DNA from 2 places in the Nocardioides sp. NPDC057577 genome. Region 2 is predicted to be linked to the other one. Evidence: riboswitches for the same ligand, from Rfam matches in the RefSeq annotation. Region 2 holds a riboswitch; the other holds the start of a gene.
The links. Region 2 has a riboswitch for thiamine pyrophosphate ahead of ACFU7D_RS10360 (thiamine ABC transporter substrate binding subunit). Riboswitches for the same ligand answer to the same signal wherever they lie in the genome.
Positions count from the first base shown of each region.

Region 1 (7,254 bases), on a different contig from region 2:
GAGCGGATCGCCGCGTCCTGGCATCGCTCGCGCCTCGCCGGGGTCGACCCGGTGCGGGCCCATGGTTCGCTCGCGCCGGTCGCCATCGACCCGCACGGTTCCCTGTACGAGGCGGCCGGCCCTGTCCTGAAGGAGCTGGCCGCGAACCTCGTCAGCACGACGTACGCCACGCTGCTGGTCGACCGGGACTGCCGGATCGTGCATCGCTGGTGCGGCCGGGCGAAGGTGGCGAGGGCGTTCGACGGCCTCGGGGTCGATCTGGGCGCCAGCCTGCTCGAGGAGCGGCTGGGCACCAACGCGCCGGGCACGGCGCTCGAGACCAGGCTCCCGGTGCAGGTGCACGGTGCGGAGCACTTCGCCGAGATGCTGCGCGAGTTCAGCTGCTTCGCGATGCCGATCCGGCATCCGGTGACGCACCGGATCGAGGGTGTCCTCGACATCACCTCGCAGGCCAGCGACGCCAACCCGCTGTTGCGCCCGGTGGTGCAGCGTGCGGTGACCGACATCCAGCGGCGCCTCCAGGACGGTAGCCGCACCACCGACAAGCAGCTGCTGCTGGCCTTTCACGAGGCCGTGGTGGCGTGCCGCGGCGCGCTGGTCGCGGTCGGCGAGAACCTGACCGTGTCCAACCAGACGGCTCAGGACACCCTGACCGGCGCGGACATCGCCGTGCTGCGGATCCTGCTCCAGGACGTACATCTTCCGGGGGCGACGGTCATGGACATGAGCCTGGAGTCGGGGGAGTCGGTGCATGTGCACGCCGAGGTGCTCGACACCCGCCGTCTGGCCGCGCTCGTACGCATCGAGCCCCGCGAGCCCCGGCGCGGGGTCTCGGTCCGCGCGCTGTCCGAGGCCGCCCGAGAGCCGGGGACGATCCTGGTGGCCGGGCCACCGGGGTCGGGGCGTACGTCCCTGGCCAGGGAGCTCGCGCCGTCCTCACCGATCACGCTGCTGACCGGCGCCACGACGGTCCTGGAGGGCGACGGCAACTGGGCCAAGCAGTTCCGGCGCCGGATGGCCGCCGGGGTGGGCACCGTCATCATCGACGGTCTCGAGCTGCTCTCCGACGCGCTGCTCGGCGTCGTCGCGGAGGCACTGGAACGCCCGGACCGGGCTCACGTGGTGATGGTCTCGGCGCCGTTGGCCGAGCTGTCCGAGCACACCGCGGCGGTGGCCGCGCTGGCCTCCCGCGTCGAGGAGAAGCTGCCGCTGGCCGCGCGGCGCGACGAGATCCCCGGGCTGGCCCGCGAGCTGCTCGCCAGGATCAACCCGGACGCCTTCCTGACTCCCGGCGTCGAGCGGATCCTGGTCGAGCACCGCTGGCCGGGCAACGTACGCGAGCTGCGGGCCGTGCTCGCCCATGCCGCCGCCCGGCGTCGGTTCGGTGCGATCGTCCCTGCCGACCTGCCGCCGAAGCTCGGCTGCGTGCCGGGGCCGCGGGCCGCCGTGCGGCCGCTCGACCAGGCCGAGCGCGACGTCATCCTGCACGAGCTGATCAAGCACGACGGCAACAAGGCCGCGGTCGCCCGCGAGCTCGGCATCTCCCGCACCACGCTGTACGCCAAGATGCGGGCTCTGCGGATCTCGACCTACTAGAGGTATCCCGCTGTGCGGGCCCCGGGGCTGCGAGCCTTCGGCGGTGCGCGCTATGGTCGGAGACGTCCACACGGGAGTCCGCGGCAGCGGGCTGAGAGGGAGCTGGAGCCGCTCCGACCGTTACACCTGATCCGGATCATGCCGGCGAAGGAAGTGATTGGTTGTGCTTCTTCCACGTATTTTCTGCCTGGTCTCATCGAGCGATGACCTCGCCCTGCTGCCCGCCTTCGCCGAGGCCGGCGTCGCCGGTTTCCAGGTCCGCGACAAGTCCGCGACCACTCGGGAGCTGCTTGCGCTGACGACGACCGTGATCGAGCGGGTCGCTGCCTACGATGCCTGTGTGGTCGTCGACGACCGGCTCGACGTGGCGCTCGCGGCCGGTGCGCACGGCGTCCACCTCGGTGCCTCCGACCTGCCGGTGGCCGAGGCCCGCCGGATCGCCGACACGGTCGCCCCGGGGCTGGTCATCGGCGCGACCTGCCGGGACCGGGCCGCGGTCCAGGCGGCTGCGGCCGCGGGCGCGGACTACGCCGGCTTCGGGCCCGTCTTCGCCACCACCTCCAAGGCCGGGCTCCCCGACCCGCTGGGCGTCGCCGCCGTCACAGATGCCGCCGGTGTGCTCCCGCTGATCGCGATCGGCGGGATCTCGACGACCTCGGCCGGGGACGTACGCGCCGCCGGCGCCCACGGGGTCGCCGTGATCGGCGGGCTCTGGCGACAACCCGACCCACGTCAAGCCGCGAAGGAGCTCGCGGAAGCCGTCGGCTGATGCGGGTGCGGATCCTCGGTGCTGGGATCGTCGGCCTGTCCGTGGCCGACGAGCTGATCCGTCGAGGCCACGACGTCACGGTGGTCGATCCGGCGCCGGGCTCCGGCGCGTCCTACGCCGCGGCCGGCATGCTCAGCCCGGCCGGTGAGGCCTGGTACGGCGAGGAGTCGCTGACCCGGCTGTGCCTGGCGTCGCTGGCGCTCTGGCCCGGCTTCGCCGCCCGGCTCGGGGTGCCGGTGCACACCCGCGGGACGCTGCTGGCCGGCGTCGACGCCGGGGACGTCCAGCAGGTCGAGCGGCAGCTCGCGGTGCTCGATCTCGCCGGGGTCTCCCACGAGAGGTTGGGGCGGCGGGATCTGCTCGCACGTGAGCCCGGCCTCGGCCGGGTCGCCGGTGGGGCCTTCCTCGCCGAGGACCATTCCGTCGACCCACGTGCGGTCGTCTCGGCATTGCTCGATCGCGTCGGGGACCGTGTTGGTCTCGACACGGATTCGTTCGTTCCTCACGAATCCGGCTCGACCAGCGGTTCTGTCGGTCGAGCCGCCGGAGCCGCTAGGCGGAGGCGTGTCGAGACCAACACGGTCGCCGACGTGACCGTCATCGCGACCGGGGCGCGCCTGCCCGACCCGTACTCCTCCCTCATCCGGCCGGTACGCGGAGACGTGGTGCGCGTGCGGACGCAGGAGCCGGTGGAGCGGACGGTGCGGGCCTGGGCGCACGGCGAGCAGATCTACGTGGTGCCGCGGATCGACAGCGACGAGGTGGTCATCGGCGCCACCACCGAGGAGCGTGACGGTCCGCTGCTGCCGACCGTCGAGGGTGTGTGGCGGCTGCTCGACTCCGCCCGCCGGGTGGTGTCGGCGCTCGACCGCGCCGCCGTGGTGGAGGTGACCTCGCGGGACCGCCCGGGAACCGCCGACAACCTCCCGCTGGTCGGCCCGACCCACGAGCCGGGCGTCGTGCTCGCCGCGGGCGCCTACCGCAACGGGGTCCTGCTGGCGCCGCTCATCGCGCAACTGGTGGCCGATCACGTCGAGACAGGGTCAGTGGAACCCGCGGTCGATCCGCGTCGGTTCCGGATGAAGGAGGACGGATGAGGATCACCGTGAACAGCGAGCCGGTGGAGGTCAGCGGCACCGTCGCGGACCTGCTCGAGGCGAGGACCGGCGACCGGCGGCCGAGCGGGATCGCGGTCGCCGTCGACGAGGAGATCGTGCCGCGCGACGACTGGGCGCTCTGGCGGCTCCAGGACGGTCAGGTCGTCGAGATCGTGACGGCGGTGCAGGGCGGATGAGTGTCCCCGAGAACGGGTTCAGGATCGCCGGCCGCGAGCTGTCCTCGCGCCTCTTCCTCGGCACCGGCGGCCTGCCCAACCTGGCCCTGCTCCCGGACGTCATCGATACGGCCGAGCCCGGTCTGGTGACGGTCTCGATGCGGCGTACGTCCTCGACGGCCGCCGGCGGACTGCTCGAGACGTTGCGTGCGGCGAAGGTGCCGATCCTGCCCAACACCGCGGGCTGCCTCTCGGCACGCGAGGCGGTGCTGACCGCCGAGCTCGCCCGCGAGGCGCTGGAGACCGACTGGGTCAAGCTCGAGGTGATCGGCGACGAGACCTCGCTGATGCCCGACGCGGTCGAGCTCGTCGAGGCCGCCGAGCAGCTGGTGCGCAAGGGCTTCACCGTCCTTCCGTACGCCACCGACGACCCCGTCCTCGCCCGCCGGCTCGAGGACGCCGGCTGCGCGGCGGTGATGCCGCTCGGCTCGCCGATCGGGTCGGGGCTGGGGCTGCTGAACCCCTATGCGATCGAGGCGGTCGTGGCCGCGGTGTCCGTGCCGGTCGTGCTCGACGCCGGCGTCGGGACGGCCTCGGATGCGGCCCTGGCGATGGAGCTCGGCTGCTCCGCGGTCCTCGCCGCCACCGCGGTGACCCGCGCCGACGACCCGGTCGGGATGGCTCGTGCTCTGCGGCTGGCGGTCGAGGCAGGGGTGGCCGCCCGCAATGCCGGCCGGATCCCGCGCCAGGCGGTCGCCCGGGCCTCCTCGCCGATGGCGGGCCGGATCGGATGAACACGCTGCCGCGACTGCTCGTTCTCACCGACCGCTCCCAGCTCCGCCTCGGCCGCGGCCTGCTCCCGACCCTGGCCGAGTGCGCGGAGGCTGGCCTGACCCACGTCGTGCTCCGCGAGCTCGACGAGCCCGAGGAGCATCGAGCAAAGCTGGCCGAGGTGCTCGCCGGGCTCGGCCTGAACGTCATCGCCGCCCACACCCCTCTGCCTGCGGCGGCCGGGGTGCAGCTCCCGGCTTCCGCGAGCTGTAACACGTCGTTCGTAGGGCTACTCGCCCTATCGGAGCGACCGGATAGTCGGTGTAACAGCGTGTTACACCTCGGCCGCAGCTGCCACAGCGCCACCGAGGTCGCCACCGCCGCCGAGGAGGGGTTCGACTACGCGATGCTGAGTCCCTATGCGCTGACCGAGTCGAAGCCCGGCTACGGGCCGCCGCTGGGACCGGACGCGTTCGCCGGCCTGCCGCTCCCGACGTACGCGCTCGGCGGGATCACCCCGGACAACGCCGCCGCGGCGGTCGCGGCGGGAGCCCACGGGGTCGCGGTGATGGGCGCGGTGATGCGGGCCGACGAGCCAGGACAGGTCGTGCGTGACCTGCTGGCCGCCCTCGCCAGCGCGGAGGTGACCGGATGAACCCGCCGGTCGCGCTCACCATCGCGGGCACCGACTCCGGGGGAGCGGCGGGCACGGCGGCAGACCTGGCCACCTTCGCCGCGCTCGGGGTCCACGGGGCCTGCGTGATCACCGCCGTCACCGCCCAGGACACGACCGGCGTCAGCGACATCCACCCGGTGCCACACGCCTCCATCGAGGCTCAGCTGGACGCGGTGTTCGACGACCTACCCATCGCCGCGATCAAGACCGGGATGCTCGGCACCGCAGCCGCCGTGGAGGCGGTCGCACGGAGGGTTGTGAAGCTGAGCGTGGCCTATGGGTCACTCTCAGCTTCACAACCTCCGCTCGTCGTCGACCCTGTTCTCGTTGCCACCTCCGGGGCGGTCCTTGGTGGGGAGGGGGTGCGCCGCGCCTACCTCGACCATCTCCTCCCCGTCGCCACCGTCATCACCCCCAATCTCGACGAGGCCCGGGCACTGCTCGGCCACGATGGTTCGCCGGAAGAGATCGCGGTCGCCCTCGCTGGCGCTCGCGGCTCGACCAGCGGGTGCGCCGTGATCGTCACCGGAGGAGATCCGGCGGCCACCGGGGAGTGCACGGACTGGGTCGCCGAGCCCGGAAAGCCGGCGATCCCACTCGCCCACCCAGCCGTCCCCACGAGCAACGACCACGGCACCGGGTGCACCTACAGCTCGGCCCTGGCCGCCCACCTCGCCCACGGCGCCACCGTCCACGACGCGGCCGAGCAGGCCGCTGCGTACGTCACCCGACAGCTCCACACCAGCAGGACCTGGACTCTCGGAAGAGGCCGGGGACCGATCGCCCACACCCAGGAGAAGAAATGACCGTTTACCCCGCCCACACCCGCCTCGAGCTCGGCGACCTGAAGGTCCCGGTGACCCGGGTCGCGCTCACCAACGGCGAGACCTTCGACCGCTACTGCACCGAGGGCCCCGGATCCGAGCCGGAGCAGGGACTCCCGCCGCGCCGCGACGAGTGGATCGAGGAGCGCCAGGACACCGAGACCTACGCCGGCCGCCGGACCGAACTGGTGGACAACGGCAAGGCAGCCGTACGCCGCGGCGAGGCCCGCCAGGAGTGGCAGGGCGAGCGCCGTGCCCCGCGCCGAGGCGAGAACATCACCCAGATGCACTACGCACGCCAGGGCATCATCACCAAGGAGATGGCCTACGTCGCCGTGCGCGAGAGCTGCGACCCCGAGCTGGTCCGCGAGGAGGTGGCGGCGGGGCGGGCGATCATCCCGAACAACGTCAACCACCCCGAGTCCGAGCCCATGATCATCGGACGCAGGTTCCTGGTGAAGATCAATGCCAACATCGGCAACTCCGCGGTCACCAGCAGCATCGCGGAGGAGGTCGACAAGCTCACCCACGCGATCACCTGGGGCGCCGACACGGTGATGGACCTGAGCACCGGCGACGACATCCACACCACCCGCGAGTGGATCCTGCGCAACAGCCCCGTCCCGATCGGCACCGTCCCGATCTACCAGGCCCTGGAGAAGGTCAACGGTGAGGCCGACAAGCTGACCTGGGAGGTGTTCCGCGACACCGTCATCGAGCAGGCCGAGCAGGGCGTCGACTACATGACGATCCATGCGGGAGTCCTGCTGCGCTATGTCCCGCTCACCGCCAACCGCGTCACCGGCATCGTCTCCCGCGGTGGCTCGATCATGGCCGGCTGGTGCCTCGCGCACCACCAGGAGAGCTTCCTCTACACCCACTTCGACGAGCTCTGCGAGATCTTCAAGCAGTACGACGTCGCCTTCTCCCTCGGCGACGGCCTCCGCCCGGGCTCCACCGCCGACGCCAACGACGAGGCTCAGCTCTCCGAGCTCAGGACGCTGGCCGAGCTGACAGAACGAGCATGGCGACACGACGTACAGGTCATGGTCGAGGGCCCCGGCCACGTCCCGCTCAACCTGGTGAAGGAGAACGTGGACCTCCAGCAGGAGTGGTGCCACGGTGCGCCGTTCTACACGCTGGGCCCGCTCGCGACCGACATCGCGCCCGGCTACGACCACATCACCAGCGCCATCGGTGCGGCCACGATCGCGATGCACGGCACCGCGATGCTCTGCTACGTCACGCCCAAGGAGCACCTCGGCCTTCCGGACAGGGACGACGTGAAGACCGGCGTGATCACCTACAAGCTGGCCGCGCACGCCGCGGACATCGCCAAGGGCCA
Region 1 is NZ_JBHVGB010000061.1:11,665-18,918, reverse strand. Features, by position in the region: gene ACFU7D_RS14305 (sigma-54-dependent Fis family transcriptional regulator) at 1-1,596, shown strand, start outside; TPP riboswitch at 1,657-1,766, shown strand; gene thiE (thiamine phosphate synthase) at 1,760-2,365, shown strand; gene ACFU7D_RS14295 (FAD-dependent oxidoreductase) at 2,365-3,462, shown strand; gene thiS (sulfur carrier protein ThiS) at 3,459-3,659, shown strand; gene ACFU7D_RS14285 (thiazole synthase) at 3,656-4,432, shown strand; gene ACFU7D_RS14280 (thiamine phosphate synthase) at 4,429-5,064, shown strand; gene thiD (bifunctional hydroxymethylpyrimidine kinase/phosphomethylpyrimidine kinase) at 5,061-5,891, shown strand; gene thiC (phosphomethylpyrimidine synthase ThiC) at 5,888-7,254, shown strand, end outside.
Region 1: another riboswitch for thiamine pyrophosphate. It lies ahead of thiE (thiamine phosphate synthase); the one in region 2 lies ahead of ACFU7D_RS10360 (thiamine ABC transporter substrate binding subunit).

Region 2 (7,254 bases):
GACTCCATCAGTGTGCTCGCCGGCGTCTCGGGCAGGTCGGCGTAGAGATAGGGGTACTGCAGGCCCGGACCGACCGTCGGCAGGCAGTAGTAGGAGACCGTGCCGAGGATCCAGGCGATGCACTGCGAGCTCACGAACCAGTAGCCGTAGGCGAGGTTGCGCGACCACACCAGCCAGCCGGCGACGGCGAACGGCACCAGCGGCAGGAACCACATGTAGATGTAGGAGAGGAACCAGGCCACCCAGCCGGTGCCGAGGAGGTCGTGGAGCAGGATCGCCGGGTCGGCGCCGAAGAGCACCGCCTTGTCGATCAGGTGCAGCTCGTGGTCGAACTCATACGTCTCCGGCACCACGAACGGCAGGAACGACTTCAGGTTCCGGTAGCAGACGTAGACCAGGTAGAAGCAGACGATGCCCATCGCCACGAGCGTCAGCCGCTCACGGGTCCAGTGGGTGCGGACCCGCTCCTTGAAGATCGGCCCCATGGCCTTCCACCTGAACTTCGCCAGCCACAGCGTGCGTGGCACGAGGTCGACGAGGAGCGCAGCTCCGACGAGGAGGGGAAGGCGGAGCCAGGACGGTCCGAGGAAGCCCTCCGGGTCGAGCATGCGCTTGTCGACGATCTGCGCGGTCACGACTGCGATCAGGCCGAAGATCAGCGCGCTGCTGACGAGGAAGATCTGAGCGCGGCGATACATAGCCGCTAATTCTAAGTGGCCGGTGGTTGGTCTGCCCATTCCTGGGTGCCTGATCCCTGGGCAGTTTCAGGTATGGCCAGCCGGTTCGGCTCGACCCTCAACGTGACCGACTCCCCCGGCGCCGGCGCCGAGTCGGCGACGGCATCGACCTCACCGACATCGTCGAGACGTACGACGAGCCGGTGCTGCTCCGGCGTGGCCCTGGCCGAGACCACGGTGCCGGTGAGCGGTCCGGCCGGGTCGGCGACGAAGGCGGAGCGGCGCAGCGCCACCGCGCCGGCCGGTGCCATCCCGGCGGCCTTCAGGACCGTGTACGCCGCCGGCCCCTCCAGCACCCGGGCGTAGCCGAGGAACAGGGCGGCCCAGGTGTCGGTCGGCCTCGCCCACACCTCCCGCAGGGTCCCCTGCTGCACCAGGTGTCCGTCTCGAAGGAGCGCGATCCGGTCGGCCACGGCGAAGGCCTCCTCCTGGTCGTGGGTGACCATCAGTGCCGTGGTGCCCGCCTCGTGCAGGATCCGCCGCAGGTCGCCGGCGAGCCGTTCCCGCAGTCCGGCGTCGAGCGCGGAGAGCGGCTCGTCGAGGAGCAGCAACCGCGGTTCGACCGCGAGCGCCCGCGCCAGCGCGACCCGCTGTCGCTCGCCACCGCTCAGCGTGCCCGGCAGCCGGTCCTGGTAGCCGCCCAGGCCGACGAGCTCCAGCAGGTCGGCGACCTTCGTCGTGCGGTCGGCGGCCGGGATGCGGCGCAACCGCATCGCGTACGCGACGTTGTCGGCGGCGCTGAGGTGCGGGAACAGCTGCCCGTCCTGGAACATCAGCGCGAAGCCACGCTTGTGTGTCGGCACCCCGCGCAGAGGCCGCCCGTCCCAGCTGATCTCCCCCGTCGCCGGCTCCAGCCCGGCCACGGCCCGCAGCAGCGTCGACTTCCCCGACCCCGACGGCCCGAGCAGCGCCAGCACCTCTCCGTCCGCCAGCTCCAGGCTGACGTCCGAGACGGCCGCCTTCCCGTCGTACGCCACCGACACCTCACGCAGCGAGAGCATCGCCACCTCGATCCTGCCGAAGCGTCAGCCCCGTCGGCCGAGTTGGCACGGTCGTGACGTCTCGGCCGACGTAGGTGACGCCTCGGCCGACGGGGGTGACTTCTCGGCGGATCACAGTGCTCCGATCGAAGGGACGCGGAGACGCTCGACGAGGAGCATCACGAGAGCGGTGGCGGCGGCGAGGACGCAGGCGGCGGCGAGGGCCATCCCGTAGTTGTCCGAGCCCGGACGGGACAGCAGCCGGAGGATGACCACGGGAAGGGTGGGGTTCTCCTCGCGGACGAGGAAGGACGTCGCGCCGAACTCGCCGAGCGACGCCGCGAAGGCGAAGCCGGAGGATGCGAGGAGAGGCTTCCAGATGGCAGGTACGTCCACGGTCATGACCGCGCGCAACGGCCCGGCGCCGAGCCCGGCGGCGGCCTGGCGCAGCCGGTCGTCGACGGACGCCAGGACCGGCACCAACGTCCTCACCACGAGCGGCAGCGCCACCAGCGCCTGCGCCAGCGGCACGAGCCACGGCTCGTCGCGGAAGTCGAGCGGGGCCGACCCGAGGGTCAGGTAGAGCCCGAGCCCCAGGGTGACGGCGCTGACCCCGAGCGGCACCATGAACAGCCCGTCCAGGACGGAACGCACCCGCCGCTCGGCCACGGAACGGGACCGGCGGGTCACCGCGAAGGCCACCAGCAGCCCGAGGGTCAGCGCTACCAACGAGGCCTGCACCGCGACCGCCAGCGAGGTCATCAGCGCGGTCGTGGCCGGCACCGGCAGCGGCGGATCGAACCCGGGAGTCTGCAGCGCCCCGTAGTTCCCGAGGCTCCACCGGTCCTCGACCCGCAGCGACCCGAGCAGCAGGGCGAGCAGCGGACCGGCGACCAGCAGGACCAGCACCGACGTCGACAACAGGGCCGGGACGTCTCGCAGCGAGACCCGCCGGCGGCGTACGACGACCCGGGACTGCGCGGGATCCGGCACCGAGCGCAGCCGGCCGGCGACGACCAGCAACCCGATGACGACCACCAGCTGGAGCACCGACAGCACGGCGGCGCCGGGAAGGTCGAACAGGGTGAAGGTCAGCTTGTAGATCTCGGTCTCGATGCTGTTGTAGCGCACCCCGCCGAGGGTGAGCACGATCCCGAACGCGGTGGCGCAGAAGAGGAAGACCACCGATGCCGCGGAGACGATCGCGGGCCGCAGCGCGGGCAGGGTGATCGTCAGCAGGACCCGGAAAGGCGAGGCACCCAGCGCGGCAGCGGCCTCCCCGGGACGCGGGTCGAGCGACTCCCAGGCCGCCCCGACCGCGCGGATCACCACCGAGGCGTTGAAGAAGACCAGACCGAGGATGATCGCGGTCGGCGTCCCGTCGAGCCCCCACCCGGCCAGCAACCCGGCCTCGCCGATGAGCTCGCGGAAGGCGACCCCGACGACGACGGTGGGGAGCACGAACGGCACCAGGAGCCCCGCCCGGATGACCCGCTGCATCGGAAAGCTCAGCCGATAGAGCGCGAACGCGGCCGGCAGCCCGAGCGCGACGCTCAGCACCGTCGCCAGCCCCGAGGACCACAGCGTGAACCAGAGCGCCCGCTGGATCTCCGGGCGCCCCAGGATCCTGGACACGACCGACGGGTCGAAGGATCCTTCGAAGAACAGGCCGCGCTGCACCATCCCCACGACCGGCAGGACGAAGAAGACCGCCAGCACGGCCACCGGGAGTGCGGCGAGCGCGACCAGGGTCGCGATTCGCCGGGTCACAGCACGACGGGTGGAGCTCACTGCGCGATCGTGTCGCTCCAGGTCGCCAGCCACGCTTCCCGGTTCTCGTCGATGTCGTCGGGTTCCACGGAGAGCGGTGAGGTCGGCTGCTGCGCGAACTTCGCCCAGTCGGCGGGCAGCTCGACGCCCGAGGAGACGGGGAACACGTACATGCTCTCCGGAAGCGCCCCCTGCACGCTGTCCGAGAGCAGGAAGTCGATCAGCGCCTGGGCGCCCTCGGGGTGGTCGGCGCCCTCGAGCACGCCGGCGTACTCGACCTGACGGAAGCAGGTGTCCAACAGCGCCTTCGTCGTCGACGCCCCGTCCTTGACGGTGAAGGCCGGCGAGGAGTCGTAGGAGAGGACGATCGGTCGCGTGCCCTTGCCGCCGCCCTGGGTGAAGTCGGAGTAGTAGGCCTGGTCCCAGCCGTCGACGACCTTGGTGCCGTTGTCCATCAGCTTGCCCCAGTAGTCGGCCCAGCCGTCCTCGCCGTACTCGGCGACGGTCGCCAGCAGGAACGCCATCCCCGGCGTCGACGTCGCAGCGCCCGGGGTCACGAAGAGATCCTTGTACGCCGGCTCGGCCAGGTCGTCGAGCGACTCCGGCGGCGTCAGCTTCTTCGCCGCGAACCACTCGGTGTCGATGTTGACGCACACGCTGCCGTTGTCGACCGGGGTGAGGAAGTGCTTCTCGTCGCCCGGGAGGTTGAACTCGTCGACCCCGGCCGGGACGGTCTTCGGCGTGTAGGCCGCCAGCGCGCCCTGGTCGATCGCGCGGCTGGCGAAGGTGTTGTCGACGCCGAAGACCGCGTCACCGTCGGGGTTGCCGGTGTCCATGGCGATCTTGGTGGTCAGCTCGCCGCCGTCGCCCGCGTGCCGGATCTCGGCGGTGTAGCCGGTCTTCTCGGTGAACTCGGCCAGCACCTCCTTCGGCAGCGTGAAGCTGTCGTGGGTCAGCAGCACGACCGTCTTGTCGTCGGCACCGCTCGACTTCTCGGCGTCCGGCTCGGCGGGAGTGCTCCCGCAGGCGGCGAGCACCAGCGCGGAGATCGCCGTGGTCGCAGTGATGGCAGGCGTACGCATCCGCATTCCTGACTCCCTTCGCCGGTATCAACCGGAGCAGGTTCGGAGGGTCTGCGGCGCTGTTCGCCGCACTCTCAGGCCTCCCGGCCTCCCCTGTCTGTTCCCGCCAACACTACTGCTTGCGAGAATTCAGCCATGACCGACGTCGCCATCTCGTCCTTCGACGACCTTCCCCCGAAGACCGCGTACGCCCTGTGGCAGCTGCGCCAGGAGGTCTTCATCGTCGAGCAGGACTGCCCGTACCTCGACCTGGACGGCCGCGACCTCGAGCCCGGCACGCTCCACGTGGTGCTCACCGACGGCGACCGGCTCGCCGGCACCGCCCGCATCCTCGACGACGGCGACGTGTGGCGGATCGGCCGCGTCGTGCTCGCTCCCACCCACCGCGGCCAGGGCCTGGCCGACGTGATCATGCAGGCCGCCGTCGAGGCCGTCACCGACCGCGACGTCGTCCTCGACGCTCAGTCGCCGCTGGCCGGCTGGTACGCCACGTTCGGGTTCGTGAAGGACGGCGAGGACTTCCTCGAGGACGACATCCCGCACACCCCGATGCGGCTCACCCGCTGACGGGGGCGAACAGCACGCTCGCCTCAGTCTCCTCACGCGTGGCCTGACCGCGAGCCGCGAGCAGCTCGAGGTGGGCCTTGGTCTCCATGACCGCGAGGCCGGCGTTGAAGAAGTCCAGCTCGGCGAAGGCACGCTCGTGGCGGGTCCAGCCGAGGTCGTTGGCGACCTCGAGGGCGGAGCGCCGTCCGGCCTGCAGGGACGCGAGCGACTGGGCGAGCCGGGACTCGTGGTGGGCCAGGAGCTCGTCGATGCGGGCGTGCGACGACGGGGCGACCGGGCCGTGAGCAGGGAGAAGTCGCAGATCTGGCAACGAGCGAACCTTGGTCAGCGACGCCATGAAGTCGCCGAGCGGGTCGATGACCGGCACCGGCTCGAAGCCGATCGACGGCGTGATCGTGGGCAGCACGTGGTCGCCGGCGAACAGGACCAAGCCGGCCAGGTCCGCGTAGACGTAGTGGCCCTGGGTGTGCCCAGGGGTGTGCACGGCATCGACGTCCCGACCGGCGACGGAGAGTCGTACGTCCCCTTCCAGCCACTGCGACGGCATCCGCCAGTGGGACAGGTCGGGCGCGGGCGGCGGGTTGGCGGCCCACTCCGCGGCGAGCTCGTGCGCACCGGCGTGGGCGAGGAGCCGGTCGGTCGAGACCCAGCCGTCGAGGTCGCCGTTGGTGAGCTCGAGGGTGGGCCGGTCGCCGGCGCCGAGCAGCACGTCCGCGCCGAACTCCTGACCGAGCACCGAGGCGAGCGTGTAGTGGTCGCGGTGCACGTGGGTGACCAGGAACCGGCAGATGTCGCCGAACTCGAAGCCGAGCTGCTTCAGCCCGGTCTCCAGAGCAGAACGCCCCTCGGTGATCGCCCAGCCACCGTCGACCAGCGAAAGTCCGTCAGAGCCCTCGAGGACGTAGATGTTGACCGCCTTGAGCCCGTCCATGGGCAGCGGCAGCGGGATCCGGTGTACGCCGTCGGCGACCGTCCACGCACCGGGAGCGGACCAGTGCTCCCCCGAGTCAGGCGAGATGGCGGTGGCTGTCGACTGACTCATCGTTCTCCTTCGGTCGGCCCTGAAGCTCTGCCTTTCCAGAGCCAGAGGAGACCCAGGATCGGCAGCAGGGCGGGAACGAATCCGTATCCGCTCCCGAACTTCGACCATACCGAGTCGTCCGGGAACCAGGACGGCACGGCCAAGGACAGGACACCGACGACGATCACTCCAGCCAGCTCGATCCACAGCATGACCTTCGCGAAACCCGCCGACCCGGCGGCCGCCCGGCGGATCGCGAACCAGCCGGCGACGTACGTCGCCGCGGCGACGACCGAGAGCGAGTAGGCGATCGGGGCCTCGTCGAAGTGGGTGAAGACCTGCACCAGCGACCTGGCTCCCGCGGCGAGCACGAAGATCGCATAGACGGTCAGCAGCACCAGGTGCGGACCGGAACGAGTCTTGTCGGGAGAGGTCGCGGTCACGCTTTTCGGGGTCCCTGCGGCGCCCGGAGCGGAGCGAGGACGTCGTGGGGTGCTCACCGGACCATCATGACGCGTACGGCCACGACACCCGTCGCCAGGGCCGCCGCCGCGATCACGCCCGAGGACCAGGTCGAGCGGTCCGCGCGCATCGTCTGCAGCGCGAGCGGCATCAGGCACACCAACGCCCCCAGGTAGCCGAGGAAGGTCGACAGCGACTCCGGCTTGCGTCCGCCCGACCAGGCCGCCAGCGCCCCGATCGCGAGCACGACCGCCAGGATCTCCAGCATCCACGCCACCTGGTCCAGCCACTTCGGTCGCGGCGCCTTCAGCACCACGCCGAGCACGGCCGCGACCGTCACGAACGCGGCGTACCCAGCCACGATAATTCCGATCAGTGTCACGGCGTCCACGTGCCAATCTTCTCCAATGACCTCCACATCTCCCGATCCGGGGCTCGTCGCCCGGCTCCGCGCCGCCGGCTGTGTCTTCGCCGAGGACGAGGCGGCGCTGCTCGAGTCCGCCCCGGTCACCGCCCGGGAGCGGGAGGAGATGGTCGTACGCCGCGTGGCCGGCGAGCCGCTGGAGCTCATCCTGGGCTGGGCCGAGTTCTGCGGGCTCCGGATCCGGGTGGCGCCGGGGGTGTTCGTGCCCCGT
Region 2 is NZ_JBHVGB010000037.1:4,188-11,441, reverse strand. Features, by position in the region: gene ACFU7D_RS10375 (phosphatase PAP2 family protein) at 1-698, opposite strand, end outside; gene ACFU7D_RS10370 (ABC transporter ATP-binding protein) at 710-1,738, opposite strand; gene ACFU7D_RS10365 (ABC transporter permease) at 1,850-3,508, opposite strand; gene ACFU7D_RS10360 (thiamine ABC transporter substrate binding subunit) at 3,505-4,569, opposite strand; TPP riboswitch at 4,566-4,674, opposite strand; gene ACFU7D_RS10355 (GNAT family N-acetyltransferase) at 4,705-5,136, shown strand; gene ACFU7D_RS10350 (MBL fold metallo-hydrolase) at 5,126-6,178, opposite strand; gene ACFU7D_RS10345 (hypothetical protein) at 6,175-6,600, opposite strand; gene ACFU7D_RS10340 (hypothetical protein) at 6,654-7,010, opposite strand; gene ACFU7D_RS10335 (putative protein N(5)-glutamine methyltransferase) at 7,027-7,254, shown strand, end outside.